DNA from 2 places in the Sphingomonas sp. BL-S-30 genome. Region 1 is predicted to be linked to the other one. Evidence: riboswitches for the same ligand, from Rfam matches in the RefSeq annotation. Region 1 holds a riboswitch; the other holds the start of a gene.
The links. A riboswitch is a leader RNA that binds a small molecule or an ion and turns the genes downstream of it on or off. The one in region 1 is predicted to bind glycine.
Positions count from the first base shown of each region.

Region 1 (3,400 bases):
GGAATATCCGCTCCGGCGAAATCGGCGAACCAGCCGAAATGCTCCGGTCCACGCGATTCGACCGGCACGCCGAGCCGCCGCCCGATCACGGCGGCAATGTCCCTGAACGCGACTCCTTCGTCACCGGTCGCGTGATAGGCCGCCTCGGTGGCGCCCTGTTCGAGCGCCAGCCGGTAGAGGCGCGCGGCGTCGAGCCGATACACCCCCGGCCAACGGTTCGACCCCTCGCCGATATAGGCGGACACGCCTTTCTCGCGGGCCAGGCCGATCAGGAACGGGATGAAGCCGTGATCGCCAGCGCCGTGGACCGATGGCGCAAGCCGGATGGAGGCGGCCCGCACCCCGCGCGCCGCCAGGGCTATCGCGGCGGCCTCGGACCGGCGCGGGTAGGAGGGGTGCGATGCGGGCAGATCCGCCTCGGTCGCGACCCGGCCCGGCGCGAGCAAGGCAAAGCCCGAGGTAACGATCAGCGGCCGGTCCGACCCGATCAGCGCGCTGCCCAGTGTCTCGATCGCCAGCTGGTCCTGCCGCGCATTCTCGGCAAACCGCGAGAAATCATGGTTGAACGCGGTGTGGATCACCCCGTCCGCCGCCGCCGCGCCGTCGCGCAGAATATCGAGGTCGTCGAGTGTCCCGGACACGATGTCGGCACCGGCCGCGGCGAGCCCGGCTGCCTTTTCCGCGGACCGGGCCAGGCCTGTCACCTGATGGCCGGCACTGACCAGTTCCTCGACCACCGCCGACCCGACCCAACCTGTGGCACCTGTTACAAATACGCGCATCTGCTTGTCTCCATTCGATACGCCTATTGTCGTGATCCACATTATGCAGGTAAAGTAGTGACATTATCATGCTATAATTACTAACTGGATGGGCAGCCATGTCCGACGACAATATGCTCGGCACCTATCTCCGGAACCGGCGCACCAGGCTCGATCCCGCCTCGTTCGGGTTCGCCGGGCGGCGGCGGACCGCGGGGTTGCGCCGCGAGGAAGTGGCGCAGCGCGCCAATATCAGCCCGACCTGGTACACCTGGCTCGAACAGGGGCGCGGCGGAAAAGCTTCGGCCGAAGTGCTCGACCGCATCGCGACGGCATTGACCCTGACCGAGGTCGAGCGCGAGCATCTGTTCCTGCTCGGTCTCGGTCGCCCGCCCGCGGCCCAGTATCGTGGTAGCGATTCGATTACGCCGCGCTTGCAGCGGCTGCTCGACGTGCTGACCTGCAGTCCCGCCATCGTGCGCACCGCGACCTGGGACGTCGTCGCCTGGAACCGCGCCGCGGCGGTCGTGCTCACCAATTATGGTTCGATCCCGCCCGGCCAGCGCAATATCCTGCGCCTGATCTTCTGCGACGATCGAGTCCGCGCGGCGCAGCCGCAATGGGAATCGGTCGCCCGTTTCGTCGTGAGTTCCTTCCGGATCGACGCCGCACGCGCGGGCGCCGATGCCGAGGTCGCGCCGCTGGTCGAGGAACTCTGCCGGTCGAGCCCGGAATTCGCCTCGATGTGGCGCGACAATGAAGTGCGGACCTATGGCGACGGGACCAAGCATCTGCGCCATCCCCAGGTCGGCCTGATCGCCCTGGAATATTCCGCCTTCGCGGTGGACGGCCGGCCGGACCTCAGCCTGATCGTCTACAACCCGGCGACGCCGGACGACCGGGCGCTCATCCAGTCCCTGGTCGACGGATGGGAAGCGCCCGCCACGGAATCCCGCGCTGCCTGGGCATCCTGACCAGCGTGGCGATTGACTTGGCGCGGGCACTCGCTCACCTATCGGTCGTCGCACGGGAGAGATCGGCTTTGGCCGGCGCCGAAGGAGCAACCGCCCCGGAAACTCTCAGGCAAAAGGACCGCGCGACACAGACACTCTGGAGAGTGGTGCCACGGCACCCGCCGACGGGATAGCGATCTCAGGCAAAGGGACAGAGGGGGCATGCAACGGCGCGCACAGCGCCTGACAGGAGCATGCCTCGGTGACCTCACCTCTCGCGACCTCGACTTTTCCGGACCCGCGCTTTCGCCCGATCAGCATCGCCGAGATGTTCACCATCGGCATCGGCCCTTCCAGCTCGCACACGGTCGGGCCGATGCGCGCGGCGGCGGATTTCGCGCGGACCATCCTGGCGTTGCCGGAGCGCGCGACCAGGGTTGGCTGCAGCCTCTATGGGTCGCTTGCGCTGACCGGCATCGGCCACGGTACCGATGTCGCGGTCCTGCTCGGCCTGGCCGGCTGGGAGCCGGAGACGGTCGATCCCGAAGCGGCGGCGGCGCTGGTCGCCGGGTTCCGCGCGGACAATGCGCTGCCGCTCGGGCGAGGAGGCGGAGAGGGCGGCTATCCGGTGGCGCTGGACGGCAAGGGCGGGATCGATTTCCATCCCGAACGCTTCGAGCCGGAACATCCCAATGCTCTCGATCTGACTGCCTGGTTCCCCGACGGAACGTCGCAGACGCTGCGCTATTATTCGGTCGGCGGCGGCACCATCCGGCGCGGCGGGGAGCGGCCGGAGCTCGGCAATGTCGCGGTGCGTCACCCCTTCACGTCGGGTGACGAGCTGCTGCTGGCGGCCGAGGCCGAGCATATCTCGATCAGCGAGCTGGTTCGCCGCAACGACACCGCCTGGCGTACGGCGGCCGAGACCGACGCGCTGCTCGACGGCGTCGCTGACGCGATGCGCGCCTGCATCGATCGCGGCATGGTGAAGGACGGCATATTGCCGGGCGGCCTGAGCGTTCGCCGCCGCGCCAAGGGGTTGCACGAAGCGCTGATCTCCCGCTCGGAACGCGGCGCCCCGTCGCATACCATCCAATGGGTCAGCCTCTGGGCGCTGGCCGTGAACGAGGAGAATGCGGCCGGCGGTCGTGTGGTCACCGCGCCGACCAACGGCGCCGCGGGCATCATCCCCGCGGTGATCCGCTATTACGAGACGTTCGAGGGTCCCGCGACGCGCGAGGGCATCCGCATCTTCCTGTCGACTGCGGCGGCGATCGGCATGCTCTACAAGACCCGCGCCTCCATCTCAGCGGCGGAGATGGGTTGCCAGGGCGAGGTCGGCGTGGCCTGCTCGATGGCCGCCGGCGGCCTCGCGGCGGTGCTCGGCGCCACCAACGCCCAGATCGAGAATGCCGCCGAGATCGGCATCGAACATAATCTCGGCCTGACCTGCGATCCGATCGGCGGGCTGGTCCAGGTGCCCTGCATCGAGCGCAACGCGATGGGCGCGGTCAAGGCGATCAACGCCGCCTATCTCGCGCTCGACGGGGACGGCACCCACATCGTCAGCCTCGACCAGGCGATTGAGACGATGCGCCAGACCGGCGAGGACATGCGCTCCAAATACAAGGAAACCAGCCTGGGCGGCCTCGCCGTCAACGTGGTGGAGTGCTGACAGGCAGTTGG
Region 1 covers NZ_CM145481.1:861,726-865,125, forward strand. Annotated here, with positions in the region: gene ACZ1I5_RS03865 (SDR family oxidoreductase) at 1-782, opposite strand, end outside; gene ACZ1I5_RS03870 (helix-turn-helix transcriptional regulator) at 881-1,735, shown strand; glycine riboswitch at 1,779-1,866, shown strand; glycine riboswitch at 1,868-1,933, shown strand; gene ACZ1I5_RS03875 (L-serine ammonia-lyase) at 1,977-3,389, shown strand.

Region 2 (3,400 bases), 1.5 Mb from region 1:
CCGGTTTCCAGCACATCACCGGTGAACTTCGCCATGGTCTTCGCGACGGAAACATAATGCGGGTGAAGCCCGGTCGACAGGATCGCCTTGGCCCGCTTGGTCACCCGCCGCGCCATGCCGATCGCTTCCCAGCAGGCGGTCGAGCCATCGTACATCGACGCGTTCGCCACATCGGTGCCGAGCAGCCGCGCGACCTGGGTCTGGAACTCGAACAGCATCTGCAGCGTGCCCTGCGCGATCTCGGGCTGATACGGCGTATAGGCCGTCAGATATTCGCCGCGCTGGATCAGATGGTCGACGCTCGCCGGCACATGATGCTTGTAGGCACCGCAGCCAAGGAAGAAGGGCGCGTCGCCCGCCGCCAGATTCTTGCGCGCCAGCGCCGACATGTGGCGTTCGACCGCCAATTCGCTCGCATGGCCCGGAAGGCCGTGGATCGGGCCGTCGAGTTGGGCAATGGCGGGCACGTCGACGAACAGATCGTCGATCGACCTGGCGCCGATCGTGGCGAGCATCGCCTGACGATCATTGTCGGTAAGGGGCAAATACCGCATTCAAGCAATCTCCCCCCTCCCGCCTGCGGGAGGGGTCGGGGGTGGGCGCCCGGCCAATTCCGGGCGGAGCGTTGGAGGAAAGCGCGAGCCCACCCCCAACCCCTCCCGCAAGCGGGAGGGGAGTACGTCACATCAAAGCTTCGCGACGAAAGCGGCGTAGGCCGCCTCATCCATCAGGCTCTTGAGTTCTTCCGGATCGCTGAGCGTCAGTTTGAAGAACCAGCCCTCGGCCTCGGGATCCTCGTTGACGAGCCCGGGATTGTCGCCGAGCGCAGCATTACCTTCAAGCACGGTGCCCGAGACCGGCGAATAGACGTCCGATGCGGCCTTGACCGATTCGACCACCGCGGCCTCGTCGCCCTTCGCCAGTTCCTTGCCCTCCGCCGGCACGTCGACGAACACGATGTCGCCGAGCTGGCCTTGCGCGTACTCGCTGATGCCGACCGTGCCGATGTCGCCGTCGACATCGACCCATTCATGATCTTCGGTGAAGTAACGGCTCATCTTACTTGCCTCCTGCTCGGACATAGCGGTGTGGAATCAGCGGCATCGCGGTGACGGTCGCCTGGTGGACCTTGCCGCGCTGCGTAATCTGGATGACGGTGCCGATCGCCGCCATCGCGGCGGGCACATAGGCCATGGCGATCGGCGCACCGAAGCTCGGGGCGAAACCGCCGCTGGTGACCTTGCCGACCTCGGAACCCTCCGCATCGACCACCGCCGCGCCCTCGCGCACTGGCTGGCGGCCTTCGACGACCAGGCCGACGCGCTTGACCGCCGCGCCCTGCTCGCGCTCGAGCAGGATACGCTCGGCGCCCATGAAATTGCCTTCCTCGCGACGGCGCTTGGACAAAGCGAAGCCGAGATCGGCCATCACCGGCGTGGTCTTGGGATCGAGATCATGCCCGTAGAGCGGCAAGCCGGCCTCGAGCCGCAGCGAATCGCGCGCGCCGAGCCCGATCGGCTTCACTTCGGCCTCGGCGGTCAGCGCATCGGCGAGTGCCTCGGCAGCCTCGGCCGGCACCGAAATCTCGAACCCGTCCTCACCGGTATAGCCCGAGCGGCTGATCCACAGCGGCGTGCCGTTCCACTCGAACGCACCCGCGGTCATGAACACCAACGCCTCGACGCCCGGTACCAGCCGCGACAGCACATCGACTGCCTTGGGCCCCTGCAGCGCGAGCAGCGCCTGCTCGTCCATGATGTTGATCGTGATGTCCTCGGGCAGGTGATCGAGGAGATAGGAGATGTCGTCATATTTGGTCGCGCCGTTGACGACCATGTAGATGCCGTCCTCGCGGCGCGTGACCATCAGATCATCGAGAATGCCGCCATTCCCCGCGAGCAGCAGCGAATAGCGCATCTTCGTAGGGGCAAGCCCCTTGATGTCGCCCGGCAGCAGCGCTTCGAGCGCGGCATCGGCGCCGTCGCCGGTAAAGAGCAGCTGGCCCATATGGCTGACGTCGAACAAACCGGCGGAGTCGCGCGTCCACAGATGCTCGGCCATGATGCCTTCATACTGGACGGGCATGTGATAGCCGGCGAATTCGACCATCCGGCCGTCCCGCGCACGGTGCCACGCATCGAGCGGCAGCGTCTGGATCTCGATTTCGGGGCCTTCGTTGTCACTCAATGCCGGTCTCCGTCACAAGGTGTCACGGCGTTACGCAGCGCATCTTACGCCGCGTTTCGCCGCCCCCTCTGTCACGGGAACCTGAGAGCTTTGACCACCCGCTTGCGCAGGATGGCTTACCCCTTCGGTGGGCCGGGCAAACATCGCCTCGGCCGCTTTCCAGAGTGTCGATAGCCCGCGCGGTCCGGTGTGCCTGAGAGATTCCGGGGCGGTTGCTCCTTCGGCGCCCTGGATCAGGGATTCCATGCCAAGCCATTGCTTTGACAAGGGTCCCACGTCCGGGGTCTCTCCCGCGCGTGCCTATGGAAGTTGCCCTCCATCGACATGCCCGGTGTGACGCGGTGCAGCATGCGAGTCAATCGGCCTTGGTAACGCTTTTAGCTAAGCCATCAATTTGAGGGCACGGTGCCGCCATCCGTCATACAGCAGTTCCATAACCGCAAGGTCACGAAGCGCCGCCGGGTCGTGACGATGGTCCCCGGCGATGAGCAGACCGAAGACGCGGCGGACTGTCCACCCTGGCAAGGGGCGCTCGACCATCGCCAGGGCCTCGCCCGGCTCGGCGGCGCCTTCCTCGATCACGCGGTAATACCATCCGCTGCGCCGTTCCTTGACCATCAGTGCCGGGAGAGCCGGCCAGCGCAGCCGTTCAGCCTGCTTCCAGCAGGGTTGCCGGCCCTGGCTGATCTCGATCAGCGCGCGGCCCAGGCGGAACCGGTCGCCGATGCAGACCTGATCTTCGGTCAGCCCGAGCGTCGCGATATTCTCGCCAAAGGCCCCCGGCGCCGCGAGCACCGGATCGTCCACCCTGTCCTCGCTCCAGCGCGCATAATGATCATGGGGATAATGATGCAGCGCCTTGTCCGGCCCGCCATGAACGGTCGGATCGGCCTGCTCGTCGCCTTCCAGCCCAAGAAAGCCGATCTTCACCGGCCCGGTGACGGGAGACTTGGCGATGGCGCTGTTTTCGCCCCGCCCGAGGTACCGGGCCTTGCCCGTCAGCAGGGCAAAGGCCCGGACCTCGGTCACCGGGTGGCGTTGTACTTGAGCTGATCGTCGGTCAGCTGAAAGCCGACCAGCGCCTCGAAGGTGGCGCGCAGCACGGCCTGGCGAATCTCCGGACGAGTCAGCGGGTCGACCGCGGCGTCGCTGCCGCCCGCCTTGCGCTTTTCGGTCAGCTTCTTGCGGACATCTTCGGAAAGGCTGGCCGCCG
Region 2 covers NZ_CM145481.1:2,352,934-2,356,333, forward strand. Annotated here, with positions in the region: gene gcvPA (aminomethyl-transferring glycine dehydrogenase subunit GcvPA) at 1-554, opposite strand, end outside; gene gcvH (glycine cleavage system protein GcvH) at 687-1,058, opposite strand; gene gcvT (glycine cleavage system aminomethyltransferase GcvT) at 1,060-2,187, opposite strand; glycine riboswitch at 2,358-2,490, opposite strand; gene ACZ1I5_RS10885 (MOSC domain-containing protein) at 2,569-3,216, opposite strand; gene ACZ1I5_RS10890 (hypothetical protein) at 3,213-3,400, opposite strand, start outside.
Region 2: another riboswitch for glycine. It lies ahead of gcvT (glycine cleavage system aminomethyltransferase GcvT); the one in region 1 lies ahead of ACZ1I5_RS03875 (L-serine ammonia-lyase).